One region of the Pseudomonas paraeruginosa genome, then DNA from elsewhere that is predicted to be linked to it. Evidence: predicted binding sites of a transcription regulator. Region 1 holds the regulator's gene; each other region holds the start of a gene.
What was found. Region 1 encodes FliA, which starts transcription of late flagellar genes. Its sites were predicted from a motif close to CTAAAGTTTNNNNNNNNNNNGCCGNTAA; they were not measured.
Positions count from the first base shown of each region.

Region 2: a site for FliA is predicted at 6,787-6,814, ahead of motA (flagellar motor stator protein MotA). Genes of this name have one in related genera too.
Region 3: a site for FliA is predicted at 5,064-5,091, ahead of B7D75_RS16820 (methyl-accepting chemotaxis protein). Genes of this name have one in related genera too.

Region 1 covers NZ_CP020560.1:3,717,790-3,727,551, reverse strand. Annotated here, with positions in the region: gene flhA (flagellar biosynthesis protein FlhA) at 1-393, shown strand, start outside; gene flhF (flagellar biosynthesis protein FlhF) at 477-1,766, shown strand; gene fleN (flagellar synthesis regulator FleN) at 1,902-2,744, shown strand; gene fliA (RNA polymerase sigma factor FliA) at 2,741-3,484, shown strand; gene B7D75_RS17605 (chemotaxis response regulator CheY) at 3,587-3,961, shown strand; gene B7D75_RS17600 (protein phosphatase CheZ) at 3,981-4,769, shown strand; gene B7D75_RS17595 (chemotaxis protein CheA) at 4,969-7,215, shown strand; gene B7D75_RS17590 (protein-glutamate methylesterase/protein-glutamine glutaminase) at 7,269-8,375, shown strand; gene B7D75_RS17585 (flagellar motor protein) at 8,465-9,205, shown strand; gene motD (flagellar motor protein MotD) at 9,218-9,762, shown strand, end outside.
Region 2 covers NZ_CP020560.1:5,422,884-5,432,645, reverse strand. Annotated here, with positions in the region: gene fimX (cyclic di-GMP-binding protein FimX) at 1-1,254, opposite strand, end outside; gene fimW (cyclic-di-GMP receptor FimW) at 1,319-3,142, opposite strand; gene asd (archaetidylserine decarboxylase) at 3,459-4,328, opposite strand; gene rhdA (thiosulfate sulfurtransferase) at 4,332-5,147, opposite strand; gene B7D75_RS25755 (HDOD domain-containing protein) at 5,221-6,732, opposite strand; gene motA (flagellar motor stator protein MotA) at 6,873-7,724, shown strand; gene motB (flagellar motor protein MotB) at 7,744-8,772, shown strand; gene rsgA (small ribosomal subunit biogenesis GTPase RsgA) at 8,777-9,762, opposite strand, start outside.
Region 3 covers NZ_CP020560.1:3,560,086-3,569,847, forward strand. Annotated here, with positions in the region: gene B7D75_RS16795 (TonB-dependent receptor plug domain-containing protein) at 1-169, shown strand, start outside; gene B7D75_RS16800 (hypothetical protein) at 170-1,099, shown strand; gene B7D75_RS16805 (ATP-binding protein) at 1,096-3,051, shown strand; gene fabA (3-hydroxyacyl-[acyl-carrier-protein] dehydratase FabA) at 3,240-3,755, shown strand; gene fabB (beta-ketoacyl-ACP synthase I) at 3,767-4,984, shown strand; gene B7D75_RS16820 (methyl-accepting chemotaxis protein) at 5,135-6,760, shown strand; gene B7D75_RS16825 (winged helix-turn-helix transcriptional regulator) at 6,861-7,301, shown strand; gene B7D75_RS16830 (DUF3859 domain-containing protein) at 7,510-7,986, opposite strand; gene B7D75_RS16835 (amidohydrolase family protein) at 8,056-9,090, opposite strand; gene B7D75_RS16840 (substrate-binding periplasmic protein) at 9,089-9,762, shown strand, end outside.

The sequences.
Region 1 (9,762 bases):
GATCCCGGCGCGATGGTCGCGGCGGTACGCGTCGCGTTGTCCCGCGCCATCGTGCAAAGCATTGTCGGGCTTGAGCCGGAGCTGCCCGTGATCACGCTCGAGCCGAGGTTGGAACAGATCTTGCTGAACAGCATGCAGAAGGCCGGGCAAGGCTCCGAGGACGGCATGTTGCTGGAGCCGGGGATGGCCGAGAAGCTGCAACGCTCGCTGATCGAGAGCGCGCAACGCCAGGAGATGCTCGGCAAGCCGGCGATCCTGCTGGTTGCCGGGCCGATCCGTTCGATGATGTCGCGCTTCGCGCGAATGGCGGTGCCCAGCATGCATGTGCTGGCCTACCAGGAAATCCCGGACAACAAGCAGGTCACCATCGTCGCGACGGTGGGACAGAACTGAACGAGGGCTGCGCCGGCTCCAGGGCCGGCACACCGGGCAACCAGAGGTTGCCGGCAAGACTACTGAACTGAGGGGTTCGGGCAATGCAAGTCAAACGCTTCTTCGCCGCCGATATGCGTCAGGCCATGAAACTGGTCCGCGACGAACTGGGTCCGGACGCCGCGATCCTCGGCAACCGCCGGGTCGCCGGCGGCATCGAGCTGACCGCGGCGCTGGATTACCAGGCCCCGCCGGCGCCGAGCAAGCCCAATCCGGCGCTGGAAGTGGAACTGCGCAAGACCCAGGCGCGGATCGCCGAGGCACGCGCCGAATTGACGGCCCGGCCGGCGGAAAGCCAGCGCAAGGATCGTCAATTGTTCGCCGAGCAGAAGCCGGCGCGGCCGACCCTCGCCGAGTCCATGGCGGCGCCGCAGGCCAAGGCCGCGGCGGGCGGACAGACCCTGGAGGCGATGCGCTTCGAGCTGAACGGCCTGCGCGAACTGATCGAGGTGCAGCTGGGTTCGATCGCCTGGGGCCAGTTGCAGCATCAGCGCCCGCAGCAGGCCAATCTTTGGCGCCGCCTGCAACGCATGGGCCTGCCGGCGGAGCTGAGCAAGCCGCTGCTGGAGCGAGTCGCCGCGGTGGGCGATACCCGCCAGGCCTGGCGCATGCTCCTGGCACACCTGTCGCGCGCCGTGCCGACGCCGGACCAGGACCCGCTCGACGCCGGTGGCGTGCTGGCCCTGGTCGGCCCGGCCGGTGCCGGCAAGACCACCACACTGGCGAAGATGGCCGCGCGCTACGTCCTCAAGTACGGCGCGCAGAGTCTGGCGCTGGTGAGCATGGACAGCTACCGGATCGGCGCCCAGGAGCAGATCAAGACCCTCGGGCGGATCCTCAACGTGCCGGTGACCCTGGTCGACCCCGGCCAGTCGCTGATCCAGGCCCTGGCGCCGCTGGCGCGCAAGCGCATGCTGCTGATCGACACCGCCGGCCTGCCGGCCAGCGATCCGGCCCTGCGCATGCAGCTCGAGGCCCTGGCGTCGCCGAGCCTGAACGTGAAGAATTACCTGGTGATGGCCACCACCAGCCAGAGCCAGGTGCTCAGGTCGGCCTACCAGACCTATCGGCACTGCGGGCTGGCGGGCTGCATCATGACTAAGCTGGACGAGGCGGGCAGCCTCGGTGAATCGATGGCGCTGGCTATCGCCCAGCGACTCCCGGTAGCCTATCTGGCGGACGGGCCGCGGATTCCGGACGATCTGCAGGTGGCGCGCAGCCACCAGCTGGTCAGCCGGGCGGTCAGCCTGCAGGCGCCGGAAGAACCCAGCGAGGACGCCATGGCCGAGATGTTCGCCGGGCTCTATCAGCAACCGGCGCGGCGTGTCGGCTGAGATCGGTGAGTGCCGCGCGTGGCGCGGGTGACGGAAGCGAAGGTGGCTTCCGCCGGGCCGGGACCGATGGTGCATCGGCCCCGCCAATACCGGAAGACCCTGGAAGGGTTTCCCGGGAAGACGACAACACAAGGTATGAAGCAGATGGGTAGCATGCATCCCGTACAGGTGATCGCAGTAACTGGCGGCAAGGGCGGCGTCGGCAAGACCAATGTGTCGGTGAACCTGGCACTGGCTCTGGCCGATCTCGGTCGTCGCGTCATGCTGCTGGATGCCGACCTCGGCCTGGCCAACGTCGACGTCCTGCTGGGGCTCACGCCCAAGCGCACCCTCGCCGACGTGATCGAAGGACGCTGCGAGCTGCGCGACGTCCTCCTGCTCGGTCCCGGCGGCGTGCGTATCGTTCCCGCGGCCTCCGGCACGCAGAGCATGGTGCATCTCTCGCCCATGCAGCACGCCGGCCTGATCCAGGCGTTCAGCGATATCAGCGACAACCTCGACGTGCTGGTGGTGGACACCGCCGCCGGGATCGGCGATTCGGTGGTCAGCTTCGTCCGCGCGGCGCAGGAGGTGCTGCTGGTGGTCTGCGACGAGCCGACCTCGATCACCGATGCCTACGCCCTGATCAAGCTGCTCAACCGCGACCACGGCATGACCCGCTTCCGGGTCCTGGCGAACATGGCCCACAGTCCGCAGGAAGGGCGCAACCTGTTCGCCAAACTGACCAAGGTCACGGACCGTTTCCTCGACGTCGCACTACAGTATGTAGGTGTCATCCCCTACGACGAGTCGGTACGCAAGGCCGTGCAGAAACAGCGAGCCGTATACGAGGCATTCCCCCGCTCGAAGGCGTCACTGGCCTTCAAGGCGGTCGCGCAGAAGGTCGACAGCTGGCCGCTGCCGGCCAACCCGCGCGGGCACCTGGAGTTCTTCGTCGAACGACTGGTCCAACATCCCGCGACAGGCTCGGCCGTATGACAGCGGCCTCTGGAGTGCGTATGTACAGCAAGGCGCAAGCGCAGAACTCCCAGGAGCAACTGATCCAGCGTTACGCACCACTGGTCAAGCGCATCGCCTACCACCTGCTCGGCCGCCTGCCGGCCAGCGTGCAGGTGGAGGACCTCATGCAGGCCGGCATGATCGGCCTGCTCGAGGCAGCGAAGAAATACGATGCCGGCAAGGGCGCCAGCTTCGAGACCTATGCCGGCATCCGCATCCGCGGCGCCATGCTCGACGAAGTCCGCAAGGGCGACTGGGCGCCGCGCTCGGTGCACCGCAACACCCGCATGGTGACCGACGCGATCCGCGCGATCGAGGCGAGAACCGGCCGCGACGCTAAAGATCACGAGGTTGCTGCCGAACTCCAATTGAGCCTCGAAGATTACTACGGCATCCTCAGCGACACGCAGGGCAGCCGCCTGTACAGCTTCGACGACCTGTTGCAGGACGGCGAACATGGATTGCCCGAAGATACCAGCCTCAGTCACAACGAGCCGATCCACGGCCTGCTCGACGAACGTTTCCAGGCGGCCCTGGCGGATGCCATCGCCAAGCTGCCGGAACGCGAGCGCCTGGTCCTGGCGTTGTATTACGACGAGGAGCTCAATCTCAAGGAGATCGGCGAGGTGCTGGGCGTCAGCGAATCGCGGGTCAGCCAGTTGCACAGCCAGTGCGCCGCGCGGTTGCGCGCGCGCCTGGCGGATTGGCGGTCGGCCTGAAGCGGCCTCGACCGCGGCTTGTAAACGTTAACGCAAAAGAATGTATGGCGCGTCCCGCTGGGACGCGTCCTGGTCTGTACGGAGGTCTACTTGGACAAGAACATGAAAATTCTCATCGTGGACGACTTTTCCACGATGAGACGCATCATCAAGAACCTCTTGCGGGACTTGGGCTTCACCAATACCGCCGAGGCCGACGACGGCACCACGGCGCTGCCGATGCTGCACAGCGGCAACTTCGATTTCCTCGTCACCGACTGGAACATGCCGGGCATGACCGGCATCGACCTGCTTCGCGCGGTGCGCGCCGACGAGCGCCTCAAGCACCTGCCGGTACTCATGGTCACCGCCGAGGCCAAGCGCGACCAGATCATCGAAGCGGCCCAGGCCGGGGTCAACGGCTATGTGGTCAAACCCTTCACCGCCCAGGTCCTGAAGGAAAAGATCGAGAAGATTTTCGAGCGGGTCAACGGCTGAAGCCGGCCAAGAGGGTGTCATGGTGCTTGGTAACGATTCCACGGGCGATGAATTCGAATCGACCCTGAAAAAACACGCGCGCGAACTGGTGGACTGCCTCGAACGGGGACATTTCCAGCAGGCGGTGCAACTGATCCAGGAGCTCAGCCAGGCCAGGGACCGCGGTCTGTACCAGGAAGTGGGCAAGCTGACCCGCGAACTGCACAACGCCATCGTCGATTTCCAGATCGACCCGCATTCCCCGCACGCGCAGGAAATGTCGCAGATCGCCGACGCCACCGATCGTCTTTCCTACGTGGTGGAGATGACCGAGAAGGCCGCCAACCGGACCATGGACCTCGTGGAGCAGAGCGCCCCGCTGGTCAACCAGATGGGTGACGATGCACGGGCACTGCAGCAGGACTGGCAACGCTTCATGCGCCGGGAAATCGACGCCGACGGTTTCCGCGAGCTGGCCAAGCGCATCGATCAGTTCCTCGTGCGTAGCGGCGAGCACGCCGGGCAGTTGTCTTCCCAGCTCAACGACATCCTGCTGGCTCAGGATTACCAGGACCTGACCGGCCAGGTGATCAAGCGCGTCACCAAGCTGGTCACCGAGGTCGAGAGCAACCTGGTGAAGCTGGTCTGGATGGCCGGGCAGGTGGACCGCTACGCCGGCATCGAGCACGACCACGTGAGCATGCGCCACCAGGCCGCGCTGGAGCGCTCGGCCAAGGGCGAAGGGCCGCAGGTCGCCGCGAGCAAGCGCGAAGACGTGGTGTCCGGGCAGGACGACGTGGACGATCTGCTGTCCAGCCTGGGTTTCTGACCCGCCCGGCTCAAGACTGCGGCGTAGCTGCCGTTAAGTATGCATTGAACGCTGGCGTCGACGGGACGCCGGCACAGCCTTCGTCATGCCGGTGATCCCGGCGCGGACGAAGGTCGGTCCGCAAGGCGCGGACCGGTATTTCCGGCAGGACCGCGGTCTTGCCGACCCTTTCGAGTAACACGTCTCTGGGAGCAGCCGAATGAGCTTCGACGCCGATGAAGAAATCCTCCAGGACTTCCTGGTTGAGGCCGGCGAGATTCTCGAGCAATTGTCCGAACAACTGGTCGAGCTGGAGAGCCGGCCGGACGACATGGACCTGCTCAATGCCATTTTCCGCGGGTTCCATACGGTCAAGGGCGGTGCCGGCTTCCTCCAGCTGAACGCGCTGGTGGAATGCTGCCACATCGCGGAAAACGTCTTCGACATCCTGCGCAAGGGCGAGCGGCGCGTCAGCTCCGAACTGATGGACGTGGTGCTGCAGGCGCTGGACACGGTCAACGCGATGTTCGACCAGGTGCGCGAGCAGTCCGAGCCGACTCCCGCCACCCCCGAACTGCTGGCGGCGCTGGCGCGCCTGGCCGAACCTGAGGGCGCTGCGCCCGCGCAAGCGCCGGCTGTCGCGGAACCGGAGCCCGAACCCGAACCGGCGCCGGCAAGTGCGCAGGCCGGCTCCAGCGATATCACCGACGACGAGTTCGAACAGTTGCTCGACGCCCTCCAGGGTGGCGAGGTGCAGGCGGCGCCCGCCGAAGCAGCCGTCGAGGCGCCGGGCGGCGACGAGATCAGCGACGCCGAGTTCGAGGCACTGCTCGACCAGTTGCATGGCAAGGGCAAGTTCGTTCCGCCGGCGGCATCCGCCGCGCCGGAGCAGGCCCCGGCGGAGCCCGTGGCAGCCGCCGCGGCTGGCGGCGATGACATCAGCGACGATGAGTTCGAAGCGCTGCTCGACGAACTGCATGGCAAGGGCAAGTTCGGCGAGGCACCGGAAGCTGCGGCTGGGCCCGTCGCGACACCCCCCGCCAGCGCTCCCGCCGAGACGGCAGGAGCGGGCACGGCGCCAGCCGCCGCGACTGGCGAGGATATCAGCGAAGACGAATTCGAGGCGCTGCTCGACGAGCTGCACGGCAAGGGCAAGTTCAATGGCGCTTCCGAAGCTGTCGCGGCCGCCGCCGCGGTAGTCAAGAACATCGCGGCGAAGAGTCCCGCGGCGAAACCGGCGACGCCCGCCAAGGCCGCCGCGCCCAGGCCGGCGGCGAGCGAGCGGCCGGCGGCCAGCGAAGCGGAGACCACCGTGCGCGTGGATACCGCGCGCCTCGACGAGATCATGAACATGGTCGGCGAGCTGGTGCTGGTGCGCAATCGCCTGGTACGCCTGGGCCTGAACAGCGGCGACGAAGCCATGGCCAAGGCCGTGGCCAACCTCGACGTGGTCACCGGCGACCTGCAGATGTCGGTGATGAAGACCCGCATGCAGCCGATCAAGAAGGTCTTCGGCCGCTTCCCGCGCCTGGTCCGCGACCTGGCGCGGAACATGAAGAAAGAGATCAATCTGGAACTGGTGGGCGAGGAGACCGACCTCGACAAGAACCTGGTCGAGGCCCTGGCCGACCCGCTGGTGCACCTGGTGCGCAACGCCGTCGACCACGGCATCGAGAGCCCGGAGGAGCGCGAGGCCGCCGGCAAGCCGCGGGTCGGCCAGGTGGTGCTGTCGGCGGAGCAGGAGGGCGATCACATCCTCCTGATGATCACCGACGACGGCAAGGGCATGGACGCCGAGGTGCTGCGCAACAAGGCGGTGGAGAAGGGCCTGCTGGAGCGCGATGCGGCGGACCGCCTGACCGACCTGGAATGCTACAACCTGATCTTCGCCCCGGGTTTCTCGACCAAGACCGAGATTTCCGACGTGTCCGGCCGCGGCGTCGGCATGGACGTGGTGAAGACCAAGATTTCCCAGCTCAACGGCACGGTCAACGTGTTCTCGCAAAAGGGATCCGGCTCGAAGATCGTCATCAAGGTGCCGCTGACCTTGGCGATCATGCCTACCCTTATGGTGATGCTGGGCAGCCAGGCGTTCGCCTTCCCGCTGGTCAACGTCAACGAGATCTTCCATCTCGACCTGTCGCGCACCAACGTGGTGGATGGCCAGGAAGTGGTGATCGTCCGCGACAAGGCGCTGCCGCTGTTCTACCTCAAGCGCTGGCTGGTGCCGAGCGCGGCCCACGAGGAGCAGGGCGAGGGACATGTGGTGATCCTGTCGGTCGGCACCCAGCGTATCGGGTTCGTCGTCGACCAGTTGGTAGGACAAGAAGAAGTGGTGATCAAGCCACTCGGCAAGATGTTGCAGGGCACCCCCGGCATGGCGGGCGCCACGATCACCGGGGACGGGCGCATCGCGCTGATCCTCGATGTGCCGAGCATGCTCAAGCGTTACGCACGGCGTATCTGACGCCGCGTATGGATTTCCGGCGACGCGGGAGCGTCGCCTTCTGAGGAGTAGCTATGGCAGTCAAAGTCCTGGTGGTGGACGATTCGGGGTTCTTCCGCCGCCGTGTCTCGGAGATTCTCTCGGCCGATGGGCAGATCCAGGTGGTCGGCACCGCCACCAATGGCCGCGAGGCCATCGAGCAGGCGCTGGCCCTGAAACCCGATGTGATCACCATGGATTACGAGATGCCGCTGATGGACGGCATCACCGCGGTGCGCAACATCATGCAGCGCTGCCCGACCCCGGTCCTGATGTTCTCCTCGCTGACCCACGAGGGCGCGCGGGTGACGCTGGACGCGCTGGACGCCGGGGCGGTGGACTACCTGCCGAAGAATTTCGAGGACATCTCGCGCAACCCCGACAAGGTTCGCCAACTGCTTTGCGAGAAGGTCCTGACCATCGCCCGCAGCAACCGCCGCTCGATCAGCCTGCCGCCGTTGCCGTCGAGCCCGGCGGCCAGCCATGCGCCGAGCGCCTCCGCCGGCCTCGGGACGAGCGCCCGGACCGCGGGCTCGGCACCGGCAGCCGCATCGGCGGGCTCCGCCGCGCCGAAGCGCAAGGCCTACCGCCTGGTGGCGATCGGCACTTCCACCGGCGGGCCGGTCGCCCTGCAGCGCGTGCTGACCCAGTTGCCAGCCAATTTCCCGGCGCCGCTGGTGCTGGTCCAGCACATGCCGGCGGCCTTCACCAGGGCCTTTGCCGAGCGCCTCGACAAGCTCTGCCGGATCAACGTCAAGGAGGCCGAGGACGGCGATGTCCTGCGCCCCGGCCTGGCCCTGCTGGCGCCGGGCGGCAAGCAGATGATGATCGACGGTCGCGGCACGGTGCGCATCCTGCCCGGCGATGAGCGCCTGAACTACAAGCCCTGTGTCGACGTGACCTTCGGTTCGGCGGCCAAGGCCTACAACGACAAGGTGCTGGCGGTGGTCCTCACCGGCATGGGCGCCGACGGCCGCGAGGGCGCGCGCCTGCTCAAGCAGGGCGGCAGCCAGGTGTGGGCGCAGGACGAGGCCAGCTGCGTGATCTACGGGATGCCGATGGCCGTGGTCAAGGCCAACCTGGCCGACGCGGTGTACAGCCTCGATGACATCGGCCGGCACCTGGTCGAGGCGTGCCAGTAAGGCGTGGATAGGGGAATGAAGAGAATGCCGTCGATGGCCAGCCGCATGCCGAACAGCGAACGCTCCCGCCAGCCCGGAGGGGCGCGCTGATGGATGTGCTCAGCCTGGTCGGGATCATCCTGGCGTTCGTCGCCATCGTCGGCGGCAACTTCCTCGAGGGTGGCCATGCCGGCGCCCTGCTGAACGGGCCGGCGGCGCTGATCGTGATCGGCGGCACCCTTGCCGCGGCGTTGCTGCAGACCCCGGTGAACGTGCTCAAGCGCGGCCTGGGCATGCTCGGCTGGGTGTTCTTCCCGCCGCGCGAGGATCTCGCCGGCGGCATCGACCGGATCGTCGCCTGGAGCATGACCGCGCGCAAGGAAGGCCTGCTGGGCCTGGAAAGCATCGCCGATGCCGAGGCCGATCCCTACGCGCGCAAGGGCCTGCAATTGCTGGTGGACGGCGCCGAGCCGGAGGTCATCCGCAGCATCCTCGAAGTCGATCTGTTCACCCAGGAGGGCCGCGACCTGCAGGCCGCCAAGGTGTTCGAGAGCATGGGCGGCTATGCGCCGACCATCGGCATCATCGGCGCGGTGATGGGCCTGATCCACGTGATGGGCAACCTGGCCAACCCGGCGCAACTGGGTAGCGGCATCGCCGTGGCCTTCGTCGCCACCATCTATGGCGTCGGCTTCGCCAACCTGCTGCTGTTGCCGATCGGCAACAAGCTGAAGACCCTGGTCCTGCGCCAGTCGCGCTACCGCGAAATGCTCCTGGAGGGCCTGCTGTCCATCGCCGAGGGCGAGAACCCGCGCTCCATCGAGCTGAAGCTGCAAGGCTTCATGGACTGAGCGGAGCCGATCATGCCGCGTCGCCGTCGCCACCATGAAGAACACGAGAACCACGAACGCTGGCTGGTTTCCTATGCCGACTTCATCACCCTGCTGTTCGCCTTCTTCGTGGTGATGTACTCGATTTCCTCGATCAACGAGGGCAAATACAAGATCCTCTCGGAAACCCTCACCGGGGTGTTCAACCAGCCCGATCGCTCGCTGAAGCCGATCCCCATCGGCGAGGAACGCCCGCGCACCACCGAACCGGAACGTACCAGCGTCGAGGAGCAGCCCAGCGACAACGCGGCCAGCGCCGATTCGCTGCAGCAGATCGCCGACAGCGTGCGCGGCGCCTTCGGCGACCTGATCGCCTCCGACCAGTTGAGCGTGCGCGGCAACGAACTGTGGATCGAGATCACCCTCAACTCCAGCCTGCTGTTCCCCAGCGGCGACGCACTGCCCAACGATGCGGCGTTCGGTATCGTCGAGAAGGTCGCCAAGATCCTGGCGCCCTACAAGAACCCCATCCATGTCGAGGGCTTTACCGACGATGTACCGATCCACAGCCAGCGCTA
Region 2 (9,762 bases), 1.7 Mb from region 1:
CGCCGCCTCGTCGGCGCAGCGGTGCGCACGGTTCATCAGGTCCTGGGCCTTGGCGGTCTTCTCGTCGAGACCGGCGACGCCGATGCTGAGGGTCGCCTGGGCGCTGCGGCCGTTCAGCTCGAACAGGTGGTTCTCGACCTTCTTCAGCAGCCGTTGCAGGGCCGGTTGCGCCTGCTCGGGCGTCCTGCCCTTGAACAGGGCGGCGAAGATCGAGTCGCCGAAGCGCGCCAGGTCGGCTTCCTCGCCGAACTGCTCGCGCATCAGGCCGGCCAGTTGGCCGAGCAGCAGGTCGATGCCGGAAAGACCGTGGTCGGCCTGCAGCGAGGGATAGCCGTTGAGGTGGATGTAGGCCAGGGTCGACGGCTTGCGCGCGGTGACGGCCTGCTGCACGGCACCGTCCAGCAGGTCGAGGAAATGGCTGCGGTTGTAGAGCCCGGTGACCGGATCCTGGCTGCTGACTTCGCGGAGCTTCTCTTCCAGTTCGGCGTTGTCGACTTCGCTGCGGATCACCACCTGGATGCAGGGTTCGCCGTCGTAGGTGGCGGCGGACAGGCTGATGCGTGCCTTGAACTCCTGGCCGTCGAGCTTGACCCCGGTGCAGACCAGCTCGGTCTGGCGCTGGTCGTTCTGGTAGCCCTTGAGGAAGTCCTTGAAGGCGCCCTGGTCGCAGGAGGCGATCAGGTCGATCACCGGCAGGCCCTCCAGCTCCTCGGCGTCCTCGTAGCCGAACAGCGCCATGTAGGAGCGGTTGGCGTAGATGTGCATGCCGTCGTGGACGTAGGTGATGGCGTCGACCGAGCTGTCGAGCAGCAGTTGGCAGCGTTTCTCCGCTTCGCGCAGGGCGAGTTCGGCGGCCCGTCGCGCGCGGCGCTCGGCGAGGCCGGCGAGTTCGCGGTTGGCGACCAGCACCAGGCGCTCGTCCTCGCCTTGCGGCAGGGCGTCCTGGGCGCCGAGCATCAGCGCCTCGGTGATGGCGTCGGAGCCGTTGTCGGCGACCAGCTGGATGAACGGGATGTCGCGCGACTGGCGGCGCAGGGTGGCGAGCGCCTCGCCGGGGTCGAGGCATTCGCTGTCCGGTGCGGCGATCAGCAGATCCCAGCTCTGCTGGAGGGTTTCGGCGAGGTCCTCGGGGGATGTCAGTCGATGTACGCGGGTCGCGTGGCCGGCATTGCGGAACAGACTGACCAGGCGTTCGGCTTCGTTCTGCGAGTCTTCCAGAATCAGCAGGCGGATGGTTTTCTTTTCGATGGCCATGGAAAGGGCTCAGTCCGCGTCCGGGCGGGCGCGAAAAGACGACGAATGGAGGTGTCGGGGCAATCTACAGAGACTTCCAGAGCGAGTCAAAATCTTCCTCCCCCGCGTGCGGCTGGGCCACCGGCGCTGTGACCGGCTTATCGCTCGGGGTGTTCACCGGTTCCGCCGAGCGGTATTCGAACTGGCTGAAGCTGCCGGTCGAGGTCTGTCGGCGGTTGAGCAGTGCGCGGCGCTCCTCGCCGTGCAGGTTGATCTGTACCCGGCTGCCTTCCTGGAACGGCAGGCGCGGGGTGATCACCGTCGCCGGCCGCGAGATCGCGGCGATCGCGGGCAGCAGCAGGGCGCGCAGGTAGTGGCTGCTCTGCTCGGTCTTGCGCAGCAGTTGCAGGCCGCAGGGCTGGGCCGCCGGGGCGATCATCTCGATGCCCATCTGCGTGCCGCCGTTGCGCACCTGGCGGATCCAGCGCACCACCGCGATGCTCCAGGCCTGGCCGGGGAGGTCCTGGAGGCCGACCAGTTCGCCGGCCTGCAGTTGGGCGGGCACCTCCTTCGGCCAGCTCAGGCAATAACCGCCGGGACTGTGGTTGACGATGGGCAGGGCGTAGGTCGGGTAGTCCTCGGTGGCGTCGGCCTGTGCGTGGGCCTGCGGGTGCCCGGGTTGCCCACCGCGGGGCGACTGGTGCGGGCGATACTCGATTTCCTCCAGCGGCATGCCGGGCTGCCAGTCGGTGACCTTCTGCGCATCGAAGGCGCCGGCCCAGGCGTCCTGGACCTCGGCCTTGAAGCGAGGCGCCTCGGGCGCCTCCTGGATCTGCAGGACCTCGTTGAACGGCCGGCGTCCGGCGAGGAAGTAGTGCAGGGCGCTCATGCCGATGCACAGGGTCAGTTGGCCCTGTCCCTGGGTACGCTGGAAGGTGCGCTCGGCGATGTCGCCCCAGGCCGAGGAAAGATGCTGGAGGAGGTCCACGGTGACCCCTTCGATCAACGGCAGGCGCGCCTTCGCGCGTTCGGCCTCGGGCAGCAGCAGGTATTCGCGGATCAGGTCGACCAGGGGTTGGGGGTCGATGCCCAGTGCGTTGGCCTGCGGGTTCTCCGGGTACAGCGAGCGGTAGCGTGGCGGGCCGTCGATCTGCGGCACGGCGACGAACAGCGAGCCGGGTAGCGCCGCAGCCTGTATCGACAGCAACTGGCTCCACGGCTCGAGGACTTCGGCGAGCCGGGCGATATTGTTCTGGCGCATCTGGTTGCAGCGCGCGCAGCCCAGCAGCAGCGGAATCAGGTAGGCCTGTTCGACGCTCAGGCCGCGGGTGTGCTTGGCCAGTTCGTCGCGCACGGCGAGGCGGTGCACGCCGCGCTGGCTGGCCAGTTGGTAGAGCTGGTGCAATTCCAGCCACAGCCCTTCGGGCACCGGGCAGTACAGCTGGTTGGCGCGGACCAGCGGCCCGCACAGGCTGCGGATCGCCCGCTGGATACCGACCGCCAGCAGTTGCGCGCGCTCGCGGTTGTTGCGCGGCGCTTCCTGCACGACGATCAGCTTGTAGCCGATGGCCAGGTGGTTCTGCAGCGCCTGGCAGAGATTGGCGATCTTGCGTGGGCGCTCGTCGAGGACGATGGCCTGGTTGAGGAAGTGCCGCTCCAGATGGGAGCAGACGAAATGAACTTCCGGACGGAACAGTTCGAGCAGTTGCAGGCGTGCCTCGGCGGGCAGCACCAGCTGGTTGAGTTCGATCAGGCCCTGGTAGAGCTGGCGCGCGGTTTCCCCGAGGTTGGCCTTGGGCAGGTGCGCCAGCCAGTACCTGAGGTCCTTCGGGGTGGCGTCGCAGAAGCTCAGGTTCTGCTGCGTCGGAGTGGGGACGCGCAACGAGAGGTGGGGGCTCTGGTTTTCCATGTGGGGTTAGACGGCTCCGCTACTTGAAAGGCTCCGCAGGGCACGACGCCCCGGAGAGGTGCCGGACATCCGATCGCCGCGGCTGCGCCCCTGCTTTCTTAACACGGGGAGCTGATTCAACGTCGTGGCCAGGCGAGGAACTGTGCGGTAGTCCGCTTTCCTGGACATCGGGCCGGCGAACCGGTCCCGCCTAGGACTTTTCCGAACTCTAGCAGTATAGAAACGGACTCGCAGCTTCTCGGACGACGCGGTCCCGCCGGTAACGCCCGGCGGGGAAGATGCGGGACGGAACCCTGCCGGTCCCGGTCCCGGGGGCTCAGGCCTGTTTCGGCAGCGCCAGGCATTCGCCCATGCGCACCGGGGTGGCTGCGCCGAGGCCTTGCGCGAAGGCGACCTGTTGCGGGCCGAACAGGACGATGGCGGTGGAGCCGAGCTTGAAGCGGCCCAGTTCGGCGCCTTTCTCCAAGTGGATCGGCGCGCGTGCGGCCTCGTCGTAGCGGAAGGTCTTCAGCTCGCGCTTCGGCGGCGTGACCAGGCCGGCCCAGACGGTCTCGATGGAGGCAACGATCATCGCGCCGACCAGCACCACGGCCATCGGTCCGCGCTCGGTGTCGAACAGGCAGACCACCCGTTCGTTGCGGGCGAACAGCTCGGGGACGTTTTCCGCGGTGGTCCGGTTCACCGAGAACAGCCGCCCGGGCACGTAGACCATCTCGCGCAGAGTGCCGGCCAGCGGCATGTGCACGCGGTGGTAGTCGCGCGGCGACAGGTAGACGGTGGCGAAGTCGCCGCCCATGAACGGCGCGGCCAGTTCGGCATCGCCGCCGAGCAGTTCGGCCAGGCTGTAGCTGTGGCCCTTGGCCTGGAAGATCCGCCCGTGCTCGATCGGGCCGAGCTGGCTGATCGCTCCATCCGCCGGGCAGAGCACCGCGCCGGGCTCCTGGGCCGGCGGGCGGGCGCCGTCCTTCAGGGCGCGGGTGAAGAACGCGTTGAAGTGTTCATAGGCCTGCAGGTCCTCGACCTGCGCCTCGCGCATGTCGACCTGGTAGCGCCGGGCGAACCAGGCGATCAGGCGGTCCTTGAACCAGGTCGCACGGCAGTCGGCGGCGAAGCCGACCAACCGGGACAGCAGATGGTGCGGCAGCAGGTATTGGCAGCAGATGAACAGGCGATCTTTGAACGACATTCCTCAAACCTCTACAGGGGTATCGGGGTGGTTGCCCCATTCCGACCAGGAGCCGGCGTAGCCTTTGACCCGCGGGTAGCCCAGGGCCTTGGCGACCAGATAGGTGAAGCCGGAGCGATGATGGGTCTGGCAGTGGGTGATCACTTCCTTGTCCGGCGTGATGCCGAGGTCCTCCAGGACCTCGGCGATATCCGTGCGGATGCGCAGGGCGCGAGCCGGGTCCATGCCGGCGGTCCATTCGAAATTGATCGCGCCGGGCACGTGCCCGGCCTTTGCTGCGAGCACCTTGGTGCCGGCGTATTCGCTGGGGTTGCGAGCATCCCATACCGCCAGGTCGGCGGCGCCGAGGCGGCTTTGCAGGTATTCGCGGGTGGCGGTGGGCTCGTCGTGCAACGTCAGCGGCAGCGGGCCGCCGGCAGGCGCCGGGACCTCGCGGTCGAGCGCCCGGGTCTCGGCGAGCCAGGCCGGCAGGCCACCGTTGAGATAGTGGTAGCGGTGGTGGCCGATCACGTCGAGCAGCCAGATGAAACGGCCGGCCCAGCCGCCGCCTTCGTCGTCGTAGACCACGTAGGTCGCCTGCGGGCGGTGGCCCAGTTCGCCGAACAGGGCTTCCAGGTCGGCCTTGGCCGGCAGCAGGCCGGGTGCCGGGGGTTGTCCCCACTGGGTGCGTTTGGGATCGACGAAACGCGCGCCGGGGATGTGCCCTTCGGCGTAGCGGGTGGCACTGGTCAGGTCGACCAGGATCAGCTCGGGTGCGCCCAGGCGCGCCTCGAGATCGCTGGGCTCGATCACCAATGGCAGGTCGGAGAAGACGGACATGCGAGTACCCCCGGGTTGGAAAGGGCAGCAGTTTAACGGAAAGCGTGCCTGTCCAGTGCGCCGGGCTGGCCGTTCATTCCGTCCGACGCTGGCGGCCGAACTGCTGGACCGCGCGCTCGGTGCATTGGGCGGTCTTGGCGAAGGCCTGGGCGTGAAGGTCGCTAAATGGCTGGCCGGCGAGGTCGGCGAGGAGCAGCATCACCACCCGCGTACCGTTGCCCAGCGAGCGCAGCAGCAGGTGTGGACCGGGGAACCGCTGGCGCAGCGGCTCGGGGAGGGCCGGCAGCAATTGATCCTGGTTGTTCGGGCCGATGCGCAGCAGGGCCGGTTGCTGGAACAGCTTCTGCAACAGCGGGCTGCCGGCAATCTCCAGTTGCAATTTCTCCTGGCCGGGTTCGAGGCCGGAGGTCTGCTGCGCCTGCAGATGCATCTGGGTACGGTCGGCGACCAGCAGCATCACCCGTTGCAGGCCGCAGGCGCGCAGCGCATCGCGGGCGCAGGCGGTGAGCTGCACCACGTTGCTGAAGGGACTCGGTTCGCGCAGCAGCTCGGCGCAGTGCCTGCGCCATTCGGCCAGGGCTTCCGCCGAGGGCGGCGGTGGCGGTGCCGCCTCGGCCCGCCAGCGGCGCGTCTGCCAGGGCCAGATCAAGGCCACCGCCGGATGCCACAGCGGCGGCCGGGCGTGCAGGCGCGCGCTCTGCGCGGCGAGCATGTGCACCTGCTGCTGGACTTCGGTCAGCGGCTGGCCCAGGTAAAGGCCGGTCAGGCGCTGCCAGCGCAGCATGTGCGGCCCGTCCCAACTCTGGTGCGCGGCGATGGCCAGGCCGTTGGCGAGGAGAGTGCAGTTGGCCGGCTGGGTCAGCCAGCGGGCGAGATCGGGCTGGGCATCGAGTTGCTGTTGCTGGAGCAGGGGCGACTGGTGGTCGCGGGCGATGCGCAGGGCCCGGACCAGCAGGCGCCGGTCGCAGGCCAGCAGGCGATAGCCCTGGATCACCCACTGCGGCAACCGCCAGCGCTCGGCCAGCGCCAGGCAGATCGGCAGCAGGCGCATGCCGAGCAGTTCGCGCTCCACCCGCAAGGTCGGTTCGCCCTGTACCAGCACGCGCTGCTGCCACTGCTCCAGCAGTTGCGGTCGGGCGTTGGCCAGGGCCCAGACCGGCGCCATGGTCAGCAGGCTGCCCCAGTGGATTTCCTGCCAGAGTCGGGCCAGGCGCGCGCCGAACAGGCCGCTGGCCTGTTGCATGGCGTGCTGGCTGATCAGCAGCATCTGTGCGAGGACGCGGGGCATGTCGGCATCCTGGATGCTCGGCAGGGTCTTCAGAAGTTGGCTCGCGCGCGCCAGTCCCAGGCGACTGAGGGCGACCTCCAGGCTTTCCGCCGGATTGTCGCGGGCGCTTTCGGCGCGGTTGGCCTCGCGCAGGATGGACAGCGCCAGGGTCGGGCTGCCCTGCAACTGGTCGGCGATATCGCGCAGCGAACGGCGGCTGTCGCTCAGCGCGGCATGCAGGCTGGCGTACTGGCTGGCGGGGATCGGCAGGGGTTGCCGGTCGAGTTCTTCGAGCCAGGCGGCGAGGCGGTCTGTCATGGGTGTCGGGCTCGGTCTCGGCGAGGCGGCGAACTGGCTTTTCGAGTATTCGGACTATAGTCTTGCGGCTAGCTACCGATAACAAGAGGGAGCCTAGCAGTCCCCCTCCTTATCCTGTTCATTTCGTACGTCCGGTCCTCATGTCAAAAATCATCGGCATCATCGTCGTTTTCGCCAGCGTCCTCGGAGGCTATCTGCTCTCCGGTGGCAAGATCGGCGCCATCATCCAGCCCTTCGAGGTCCTGATCATCGGTGGCGCGGCCCTCGGGGCCTTCCTCCAGGCCAACCCCGGCAACACCTTCATGGTGGTACTGAAGAAAGCGCCGAAGATGTTCGGCCATCGCTTCACCCAGACCTTCTACCTGGAAGTGCTGGGCATGCTCTACGAGATCCTCAACAAGAGCCGGCGCGAGGGCATGATGGCGATCGAGGCGGATATCGAGGACCCCTCCGCCAGCCCGATCTTCAGCAAGTACCCGGGGGTGCTGAAGGACGAGCGGATGACCGCCTACGTCTGCGACTACCTGCGCATCATGTCCTCCGGGAACATGGCGCCGCACGAGCTGGAAGGCCTGTTCGACATGGAGCTGTCGAGCCTCAAGGAGGACCTCGAGCACCCGTCCCATGCGGTGACCAAGGTCGCCGACGCCCTGCCGGGCTTCGGCATCGTCGCCGCGGTGCTGGGCATCGTGATCACCATGGCGCTGCTCGGCGAGGGCAGCCAGGCGGAGATCGGCCACCATGTCGCCGCCGCGCTGGTCGGGACCTTCCTCGGCATCCTCGCCGCCTATGGCTTCGTCGGCCCGCTGGCCGGCGCCCTCGAGCACGACGCCAAGGAGGAGCTGAACCTGTTCGAGGCGATCAAGGCCTGCCTGGTCGCCTCCGCATCCGGCATGCCGCCGTCGCTGGCCGTCGAGTTCGGCCGCAAGGTACTGCTGCCCGGCCATCGGCCGACCTTCGCCGAACTCGAGCAGGCCGTGCGCGGCCGCTGAGTGGAGGCATAGTCGATAGATGGACAACAACCAGCCGATCATCGTCAAGCGCGTCAAGCGCTATGCCGCCGGCCACCACGGCGGCTCGTGGAAGATCGCCTTCGCCGACTTCGCCACGGCGATGATGGCGTTCTTCCTGGTGCTCTGGCTGCTGTCGTCGGCCACGCCGGAGCAGAAGAAGGCGATCTCCGGCTACTTCCAGGACCCCATCGGCTTCAGCGAAAGCGCCAGTCCCTATGTCATCGACCTCGGTGGCACGCCGACGCCGGCGCCGGACAAGACCCTCAACCCGCAGGTCCAGGCCCAGCCCGACTCCAACGAAAGCCGGATCAGTCCCGAGCAGGACCACCAGGTCAACGCCGACCAGGCCGAGAGCCTGGCCGAGCAGGTGGAGCGCGAGCGCCTGGCGCTGTTGCTGCAGGAGTTGCAGAACAAGGTCGACGAAAATCCGATGCTCAAGGACTTCAAGGACCAGATCCACTTCGAGATCACCCGCGACGGCCTGCGCATCCAGATCGTCGACGCCGCCAACCGGCCGATGTTCGATCTCGGCAGCGCGCGCCTGCAGCCATATTTCGAGGACATCCTGCTGGCGATGGCCGAGACCATCCGCCAGGTGCCGAACAAGATCAGCATCAGCGGCCACACCGATGCCAAGCCCTACGCCGGCAACGGCGACTTCGGCAACTGGGAGCTGTCGGCCAACCGCGCCAACGCCGCGCGCCGCGCGCTGGTAGCCGGTGGTTATCCAGAGACGCAGATATCCCAGGTGGTCGGCTACGCCTCGGCGCGACTGTTCGACGACAAGGACCCGTTGAACCCGGTCAACCGGCGGATCGATATCGTGGTCCTGACCCGCAAGGCACAGAAGGCCATCGAAGGCGAAACCGGCGCACCCGCGGCGGCTCCAGCCGAGCAGCCGGCGCCTCCGGCCGGCGCGCCGGCGACGGGCGCCCAGCCGCCGCTGCCGGCGGACGAGGTGCAGAAGAAGCTCAACCTGTTCGACGATGGCGGCAGCCTGAAGCTGGATCAGATCAGGGGCAATTGAATCTTCAGTAGTCCGCTTCCGGCATGCTCGCCAGAATGTGCCGGTAGCTGGCCATCCGTTGCGGCATGATGCGGCCGTCTTCCAGGGCCTGGAGCAGGGCGCATCCCGGTTCACGGTCGTGCTTGCAGTCGCGGAAGCGGCAATGCCCGAGCAGTTCGCGGAATTCGATGAAGCCGGCCTCGACATCGTCGCGCGACACGTGGCCCAGGCCGAACTCACGGATGCCGGGCGAGTCGATCAGGTCGCCGCCGCCGGGAAAATGGAACAGGCGCGCGGTGGTGGTGGTGTGGGTACCCTTGCCGGTCACCGTGGAGAGATCGCCGACGCGGGTGTCGACGCCCGGCAGCAAGGCATTCACCAGCGACGACTTGCCGACCCCGGACTGTCCGACGAAGACGCTGACGTGGCCGTCGAGAGCGCCGCGCAGTTCGTCCATGGCCAGGCCGTTGAAGGCCGAGACTTCGATCAGCGGATAACCCAGGGTGCGGTAGACATTCAGCAACGCATCGATGTCTTCTGCATTGCTCTCGTCGACCAGGTCGGCCTTGTTCAGGAGCAGCAGCGGCTGGATGCCGGCATGTTCGGCAGCGATCAGGTAGCGATCGATCAGATTGGCGTGGGGCTCGGGGCGCGGGGCGAAGACGATGACTATCCGGTCGACATTGGCCGCCACCGGCTTGAGCAGGCCGCGCATGTCCGGTCGGCACAGCTCGGAGCGCCGCGGCAGTTGCGCGACGATCACGCCGATGCCCTGGTTGCCGGCGCGCCAGACCACCTGGTCGCCCGTCACCAGCGCCGGCAGGTTGGCCCGCAGGTGGCAGCGCGAGACCTGGCCGTCGGTCGACTCGACCTCGACCTGCACCCCGAAGTGGGCGATCACCTGGCCGGTCTGCTCCGGCCCCAGGTCGCCACCTTCCATCTCCTCGACCGCGCGCGACTCGCGGCGCGCCGCCCGGGCCGCGCGTTCTTCCTGGATCTTTTCGATGCGCC
Region 3 (9,762 bases), 160 kb from region 1:
CTTCGAACGCATCGACCTGCGCCTGGCCAAGCGCATCCCCCTGGGCAAGGCTGCCCTGGAACTGTCCGGAGTGCTGCAGCAGCGCCTCGACGACGAACCGCTGACCCTCCCCGACAACCGCTACGACAGCCGCCACCTGCTCTATTTCAGCGCCGAGGTGACGTTCTAGATGCGGCGCCTCCGTCATCCCCGCCGGCTGCTCTCGATTCTGCTCGTGCTCCTGCTCTGCGCTTTCACCCACGCCAGCGAGGCGGCACAGCTGATCCTCGTCAGCGCCAACCAGGGTGCCGCGCTGGGCGCCTTTCGCGACGCCCTGGCGCAGCGCCGGCCGCAGGACCGGGTCGAACTGCGCACGCCGGCCGCCTTGCCGGACGGCAGCACCTTCGCCAGCGACACCCGCCTGCTCCTGCTCGGCCCGGAAGCGCTGGCCTGGCGCCTGCGCCAGCGGCAGGCGCCGCCGACCCTGGCCTTGCTGCTCAGCCGGGTCGACGGCCAACGCCTGCTGCCCGCAGCCAACGACCGTCGCGGGCACAGCGTGGAGGGCCTCTGCGTACTCTGGAGCGATCCGCCGGCGGCGCGCCAGCTGCGCCTGGCGCGCCTGATCCTGCCGGGCATACAGCGCATCGGCGTGCTCTACGGCAAGGACAGCGAGTTTCTTCTCGAAGAGCTCAGGCGCGAGGCGCGCAGCCAGGGCCTGCAACTGTTCGTCGCCAGCAGCAGCGGCAACGACGACCCTCGCCCGCTGCAGTTCCTCCTCGGCAATAGTGACCTGCTGCTCGGCATCGACGACAAACAGCTGTACAACTCGCAGAGCATCAAGAGCCTGCTGCTCGGCAGCTATGCCAAGAATCGCGCGCTGCTCGGCCCCACGGCCGCGTTCGTCAAGGCCGGCAGCCTGGCGAGCAGCTACAGCGACCAGGAGGACTGGCTGGACACCCTCGACGAACTGCTCGGCCAGCCCCCCCGACGCTGGCCTCCCAGCCTCTACCCCGGGCACTTCAAGGTGCTCGGCAATCGGCAGGTCGCCCGCTCCCTGGGCATCGATCTGGCCAGCGACGCCGAACTGGGCCGGCGCCTCGCCGAAGGAGAAGAACCATGAGCCAGCGCCACGGCTGGGACATCCGTACCCGCATGCTGGCGATCAGCCTGGGGCCGGCACTGCTGCTGACCCTGTTGCTCACCGCCTACTTCACCTACTCGCGCCTGCAGGACCTGCGCCAGGAACTGACCCATACCGGCCAGTTGATCGCCGACCAGCTGGCGCCTGCCGCCGAGTACGGCGTGATCGCCGGCAACACACCGGTCCTGCAGAAGCTCCTGCAGGCTACCCTCGACACCCCGCACGTGCGCTTCATCGAGGTGCGCGACCGCAACGACAACATCCTCGTGTATGTCGAGCAGTTGCCCGGCGCACTGCAGAACGCCGCGCCGATCGACATCTTCCATTCGACCATCCAGCGCCAGCGCATCGCCCTGGCCAGCGATCCGCTGCTGGACAGCGCCAACGACGGTGACGGCCTGCCGGGCGAGGACTACCTGGGCCGGGTGGTGGTCGGGATGTCCAACGACGCCTTCAGCCAGCGCCAGCAGGAAATCCTTCTCAAGGCCGGCCTGCTCGCCGCCTTCGCCCTGATCCTCACCTTCCTCGTCGCCCGTCGCCTGGCGCAGCGTCTGTCGGCGCCGATCAGCACCATGGGCCAGGCGGTGGAGGCGATCCAGAGCGGCGACTACAAGACCAGCCTGCCGATCCTCGACGACGGCGAGATCGGCGACCTGGCGCGCCACATCAACAACCTCGCCAGCGGGCTGGACCGCGCCAGCCGGGAGCAGGAGCAGGCGATCGGCCAGTTGATCAGCGCCCGCGAGGAGGCGGAGCAGGCGAACCGGGCGAAATCCGACTTCCTGGCGATGATGAGCCATGAACTGCGCACCCCGATGAACGGCGTGCTGGGCATGCTGCAACTGCTGGAAACCACCGAGCAGACCCGCGAACAGGCGGAATACACCGCGCTGGCCACCGAGTCCACCGAGCATCTGCTGAAGGTCATCAACGACATCCTCGATTTTTCCCGTATCGAACGCGGCGCCCTGGAACTGGAATGCATCCCCTTCAACCTGCTGGAACTGGTGCAGGGCTCGGCCCTGGTGTTCCAGCACAGCGCCCAGCAACGAGGCCTGGCCCTGGAGCTGCAGATCCAGGCCGGCCTGGAGCATCTGGAGGTGCGCGGCGACCCGACCCGGATCCGACAGATCCTGGTGAACCTGCTGGGCAATGCGCTGAAATTCACCGAGGAAGGCTCCATCCACCTCAGTCTGGAATGGCAGGCTCTGGATCACGAGGTGCTGTGGCTGACCTGCGCGGTGCACGACAGCGGCATCGGCATTTCGCCGGAACGCCTGGAACACATGTTCGACGCGTTCCAGCAGGCCGACTCCTCGATCTCCCGCCGCTACGGCGGCACCGGCCTCGGCCTGGCCATCGCCCGGACCCTGGCGGAGCGGATGGGCGGCACCCTGCAGGCGCAAAGCAAGGAAGGCTGCGGCTCGACCTTCACCCTGGAGATCCCGTTGCCCTTCCAGCAGTCCCTGCCGCACCCGCAGCAGGCCAGCGGTGGCGCCAGCCCGGTCGCCGCCGGTCAGGAAATCCTCCTGGTGGAGGACAATCCGGTGAATCAGACAGTCATAGAAGCCATGTTGCGCAGCCTCGGCTATCGCGTCACCCTGGTCGCCGACGGCATCCAGGCGGTGCGCCACGCCGAACGCCAGCAGTACGACGCGATCCTGATGGACTGCCGCCTGCCGGTGCTGGATGGCTATGCGGCGACGCGCGAGATCAGGGCCCAGGAAAACGGCCGCCAGGTACCGATCATCGCGTTGACCGCCAACGCCCTGCAGGGCGACCGGGAGAACTGCCTGCAGGCGGGAATGAACGATTACCTGGCCAAACCATTCAAACGGGCGGAATTGCAACGCATACTGCAACGCTGGATCGGCTCGCAGCCGGACCTCTCCAGGGCATCGAACGCCAGCGGAGGGGCGGAGCCGGACTGATCTGCGACAAGGGCGGCAAGCGGACGCGGGAATAAAGTGAACATCTGTTCGCCGGACACTGTGACTTTCACCGCAACGCAACAGTCTATGACTAGGCTGCCGCCCCGACGCCGATACAATAACCCGGCGCGACGGCCGCTGGACGAACCGCCACAACCCTGCAGTTCAGGGATTTTTGAGGAGCTCGCATGACCAAACAACACGCCTTCACCCGAGAAGACCTGCTGCGCTGCAGTCGCGGCGAGCTGTTCGGCCCGGGTAACGCGCAACTTCCCGCCCCCAACATGCTGATGATCGATCGCATCGTCCACATCAGCGATGTCGGCGGCAAGTATGGCAAGGGCGAACTGGTCGCCGAGCTGGATATCAACCCCGACCTGTGGTTCTTCGCCTGCCACTTCGAAGGCGATCCGGTCATGCCCGGCTGCCTGGGCCTGGACGCCATGTGGCAGTTGGTCGGCTTCTACCTGGGTTGGCAGGGCAATCCGGGCCGCGGTCGCGCCCTGGGGTCGGGCGAAGTGAAGTTCTTCGGTCAGGTTCTGCCGACAGCGAAGAAGGTCACGTATAACATTCATATCAAGCGCACGATCAATCGTTCGCTGGTCCTGGCCATCGCCGACGGCACCGTCAGCGTCGATGGCCGCGAAATCTACAGTGCCGAAGGCCTTCGCGTCGGCCTGTTCACCTCCACTGACAGCTTCTAAGGGTTATCCGCATGCGTCGCGTCGTTATCACCGGTCTGGGCATCGTTTCCTGCCTCGGCAATGACAAAGACACCGTTTCCGCCAACCTCCGTGCGGGTCGGCCCGGCATTCGCTTCAATCCGTCCTATGCCGAGATGGGCCTGCGCAGCCATGTTTCCGGCTCGGTCGACCTGAACCTCGAAGAACTGATCGATCGCAAGGTATTCCGCTTCATGGGCGATGCCGCCGCCTACGCCTACCTGGCGATGGAACAGGCGATCAAGGACTCCGGCCTGACTCCGGAACAGATTTCCAACCCCCGTACCGGCCTGATCGCCGGCTCCGGCGGCGCTTCCACCCTGAACCAGATGGAAGCCATCGACACCCTGCGCGAAAAGGGCGTCAAGCGCATCGGCCCATACCGCGTGACCCGCACCATGGGCAGCACCGTATCGGCCTGCCTGGCCACCCCGTTCCAGATCAAGGGCGTCAACTACTCGATTTCCTCCGCCTGCGCCACCAGCGCGCACTGCATCGGCCAGGCCATGGAACAGATCCAGCTGGGCAAGCAGGACGTGGTCTTCGCCGGCGGCGGCGAAGAGGAACACTGGAGCCAGAGCTGCCTGTTCGACGCCATGGGGGCGCTTTCCACCCAGTACAACGACACCCCGGAAAAGGCCTCGCGCGCCTATGACGCCAAGCGTGACGGCTTCGTCATCGCCGGCGGTGGCGGCATGGTGGTGGTCGAGGAACTGGAGCACGCGCTCAAGCGCGGCGCCAAGATCTACGCCGAGATCGTCGGCTACGGCGCCACCTCCGATGGCTACGACATGGTCGCCCCGAGCGGCGAAGGCGCGATCCGCTGCATGCAGCAGGCACTGGCCACCGTCGACGCGCCGATCGACTACCTGAACACCCACGGCACCTCCACCCCGGTCGGCGACGTCGCCGAAATCCGCGGCGTACGCGAAGTGTTCGGCGACAAGGCCCCGGCCATCAGTTCGACCAAGAGCCTGTCCGGCCACTCGCTGGGCGCCGCCGGCGTTCACGAGGCGATCTACTGCCTGCTGATGATGGAAGGCGGCTTCATCGCCGGCTCCGCCAACATCGACGAACTCGATCCGGAAGTGGCCGACCTACCGATCCTCCGCGAGACCCGCGAGAACGCCAGGCTGGATACCGTCATGAGCAACAGCTTCGGCTTCGGCGGCACCAATGCCACCCTGGTCCTCAAGCGCTGGCAGGGCTGATCCCGCCATCGCCGCATGAAGCGCCCTCCGGGGCGCTTTTTTGTGCCCGGCGTTTCGCCTGCCAAATCGCATGAACGGCCTAAACCTCCCGTCTTGCCTGCCGATAGCCTGAACAGCCCTGTCCCCCCCTGCCCCCTGGAACACGCCACCATGTCTTTGCGCAGTATGCCCATCGCGACCCGTGCCGCCCTGAGTTTCGCCCTCATCACCCTATTGCTGGTCATCACCGGGATCTTTTCCCTGAACCGAATGGGCTCGCTCAACGAAGCTTCCTCCGACATCAGCGACAGCTGGCTGCCAAGCGTGCGCGAGAGCGGCGAGATCAACGTCCTGCTGGCCGAACTGCGGCAGGTTCAGCTGGCCCATGTGCTGGCGGCGGACGATAGCGCCAAGCGCTTCCTGGAGAGCCGCATGACGGAGATCGGCAAGGAACTGGCCGATCGGGAAGGCGCCTACCAGCGCCTGATCACCGGCGCCGAGGAACGCTCGATCTACGAGCGCTACCTGGCCGCCCGGCAGACACTGTTGCAGAGCCAGCAGACACTGGTGCAGATGTCGCGCGGCAAACCGCTGGAAGAAACCCGCCAGTACACCGAAACCACCCTGCTCGACCAGTACCGCGCCACCCAACAGCAACTGCAGGCGCTGATCGACTTCAACGCCAAGGGCGCCAGCCAGGCCAGCAAGACCTCGGACGAGGTCTACGACAACGCCTTCGCGGCGGTGATCGGCGTGTTGCTGGTCGCCGGCCTGGGCACCGTGCTGCTGGCCTGGTTGTTCACCCGCAGCATCACCCGTCCGCTCGGCGAAGCGCTGCGGGTCGCCGAAGTGATCGCCTCGGGCGACCTCACCAGCCGTATCGACACCAGCGGTCGCGACGAGCCGGCCAAGCTGCTGGTCGCCCTGCAGGGCATGCAGGCGCAACTGCGCCAGACCATCCAGCAGATCGGCAGCTCGGCGACCCAGCTGGCCTCCGCCGCCGAGGAACTGAGCGCGGTCACCGAGCAGGGCAATCGCTCGCTGACCCAGCAGAACGACGAAATCCAGATGGCCGCCACCGCGGTCAACGAGATGACCGCCGCGGTCGAGGAGGTCGCGCGCAACGCCAGCTCCACCTCGGACGCCTCGTCCGCCTCCGAGCAGTCGGCGCAGAACGGCCGCCAGCGCGTACTGGAGACCGTCCAGGCGATCCGCCTGATGAGCGAGGAGGTCGACAACACCTCGGCACTGGTCGGCGGCCTGGCGGAGAAGGCCCAGGACATCTCCAAGGTTCTCGACGTGATCCGCGGCATCGCCGAGCAGACCAACCTCCTGGCGCTCAACGCCGCCATCGAGGCGGCACGCGCCGGCGAGCAGGGCCGCGGTTTCGCCGTGGTCGCCGACGAGGTCCGCGCCCTCGCCCACCGGACCCAGGAGTCGACCCGCGAGATCGAGCAGATGATCGCCAATATCCAGGACGGCACCGGTGCCGCGGTGGGCGCCATGGACAGCAGCAGCGTGCGCGCCCGCAACATGCTGGAGATCGCCGAGGCCGCCGGCCTGGCGCTGAACGAGATCGCCGAACGGGTCGGCCAGATCAACGAACGCACCCTGGTGATCGCCAGCGCTTCCGAGCAACAGGCCCAGGTTGCCCGCGAGGTCGACCGCAACCTGGTGAACATTCGCGACATCTCGCTGCAGACTTCCGCCGGCTCCAACCAGACCGCCGCCGCCAGCCAGGAACTGTCGCAACTGGCCATCGACCTGAACAACATGGTCACCCGCTTCGTCGTCTGAACGGCATGGTGCGCCGCCTCACGGCGGCGCTTTTCCTCCGGTTGCCCGCCGTGGAGCCCGGGTTTTACCATGGAACCCGATCCCCACCGGAGCCGCCAAGATGGTCAAGCGCACCAGCCACAAGCAAGCCAGTTGTCCAGTCGCCCGTCCGCTGGACGTGATCGGTGACGGCTGGTCGATGCTCATCGTGCGCGATGCCTTCGAAGGTCTGACGCGCTTCGGCGAATTCCAGAAAAGCCTCGGCCTGGCCCGGAACATCCTCGCGGCGCGCCTGCGCAACCTGGTGGAACACGGCGTGATGGTGGCGGTCCCGGCCGAAAGCGGCAGTCACCAGGAATACCTACTGACCGACAAGGGACGCGCGCTCTTCCCCCTGCTGGTGGCGATTCGACAATGGGGCGAGGATTACTTCTTCGCCCCGGACGAATCCCACGTCCGCCTCGTCGAGCGCGACGGCGGCCAGCCGGTGCCGCGCCTGCAGGTACGCGCCGGCGACGGCAGTCCGCTCGCCGCGGAAGATACCCGAGTCAGCAGGGACTGATCGACGGACGAACAGGCTACCTTCGGCATCCGCGAGCACTCCGTCGAAAACGGCGGACAACGCGGGCGGTCATTCGCCCCGGGGCAAGCTGGTAACCGGCCGCTGGCGCCTGTCGGTCAGGGCGCACAACGTTGCCGGTGTCATCCGCCGATACTCCACACTACAGCGCAGTCAGCGCAAGAAAACGAACACTTCGCCCGGCGCGCGCTCAGCGCACGTCGAAGGTCTTTTCCGCCAGCAGGCGGTCGCCCTGGAACACCATCAGTCGCCACTCGCCCTTCACCACCTCGTGCGGCTCGGTGAATTCGTAGGCCATGACATCGGTCGGCGCGCCCGGCACCAGCTTCTGCACCACTTCGAACCTGTCATGCCGCTGGCCATCCGGAGTGACCACGCCCGGGGTGAGGTAGAGCAGCGTCAAAGGCGTATCGCCTTCCTGCTTGCCGCTGAGCTGATAACGCATGCCGAACTTGGTGCCAAGCTTGGCCGGGACTTCGGTGGTCCGCTGGATGTTCTGCTCGCTGCGGGTCAGCACCCGCTCGCCGGGCTGGAAATCCTGGTAGCGGCTTTCGAACACGCCGTACTCGATGGGGCCGTCGATACGCACCTCGGCCTGCGCCGCCGCGGCGACGCCGGCGCCGAGCAGGAAGACGGAACGACTGATGCAAGAACGCATGAAGGACATGACTCACTCCTGGATGGGACTGGCCGCGAGCCTATGACACCGGCATGACAGACTGATGACCGATCCGGGTTATTCGCCTCGCGGATCGGCCGGCTGGCGCGGCAGCACCGCGAGGAAATTGTCCCGCGCCACCTGGCGGGCGACCGACTCGGGCAAGGCGTCGAGGAACGGGTCGAAGCTCGTCATCAGCCCGGGCAGGCTGTCGAACTGGCCGACCACGTCGGAGCCGAGCATGAAGCGCTGCGGGAACCGCTCGACCAGCGCCAGCCACTGCGGGTCGGGCTTGCCCTGCTTGTCCAGCAGGTACGGGCGCAACACCGACCAGGACAGGTCGATGTACAGGTTCGGGTAGCGCTCCAGCAAGCGGCCCAGGGTCGGCAGGAGGAAATCCAGTTTCTTCTGGTGGCGATGGATCTCCATGCTGGTCCCGGCGTGGGCCCAGATGAAGCGTACATGTGGATGGTTGCGCAGGGGCTCCTCGATTTCCGCCAGGTACAGCGGGTTGCGCTCGCGCTTGGAGGTCACGTTGGCATGCAGCAGGACCGGCAGGTCGAACTCCGCGGCCAGGTGGTAGACCCGCGCCAGAGCCTCGTTGTTGGCCCGCGGGACATCGCCATAGGTGAGCGCGGTGAGGTCGTCGTGGCGGGTGAAGATCTCGCCGATGCCCTGCCAGAGCCCCGGGTCCAGCTCCAGCATGCGGCGAATGTGGGCGTCGGCGTTCTTGTCGGTCGGATTGAAACCGGTCAGGAACGGATGCACGCGCCGCCGTTGCTCGGCAGGCAAGGACTTCACCGCCGCCGCCACGATCACGTCGGTGGCGCTGTACCAGTAGGCACCGGCATCGTCGCCAGCGTAGTAGCGCGGTCGCTTCGGCTCGTCCTCGTGCCATTTCTTGGCGACCGCGATGCCACTGAGCATGACGTGTTCGACCCGGCCCTTGTCCATCGCCGCCAGCAAGCGCGGCATGCCTTCGCTTTCCTGGAAGAAATCCACATAGTGCACATGGGCGTCGCTGTAGCGATAATCCCTGGCAAGGGTCGTGGACGCCACCAGGGACAGGGCGAACAATGTCGAGAACAGGGCACGCGAACGGGAGCCAGCCATGGCATTCCTCCTGATAGGCCTGAGTGAACATAGACCGTCGCCGCTCGGCCGGGGTTCGCCGCAACGCTGGTTCGTCCTGTTGCTCGCCTTGCTGGCGTGGCACGCCGGGGCCGGTGAACGGCTGGTCTATCCGCGTCACTCCGAAGGACGCAATCCCGAACCCTATGTCGTCGAACTGCTGCAGCTGGCCCTGGCCAGGAGCGGCGGCGACTACCGTCTGGAGCCCAGCCCGCAACCCATGCCGCAATCGCGCGCGCAACTGCGCCTGGAGCAGGACGACCCGAGCCTGCAGGTGATGTGGGCGCAGACCCGCGACGACCTGGAAGACGCCCTCCTGCCGGTCAGGATTCCGATCTATCGCGGCCTGATCGGCTGGCGCCTCCCCCTGGTCAGCACCGCCCACAAGGAACTCCTGGCGCCCGTGCGAAGCCTGGATGATCTCCGTCGTTTCCGCTTCGGCCAGCGCCAGGACTGGGCCGACACCGCGATCCTGCGCGCCAACGGCCTGGAGGTGAAGACCAGCCAGAACTACGAGAGCCTGTTCCGCATGCTCGACGCCGGCCGTTTCGAGGTATTCCCCCGCGAGGTGGTGGTGGTCGACGGCGAGCTGGAAGACGCTTCCCGCGCCGGGCTGCACCTGGCGATCGACGAGCATGTGGTCCTGCACTATCC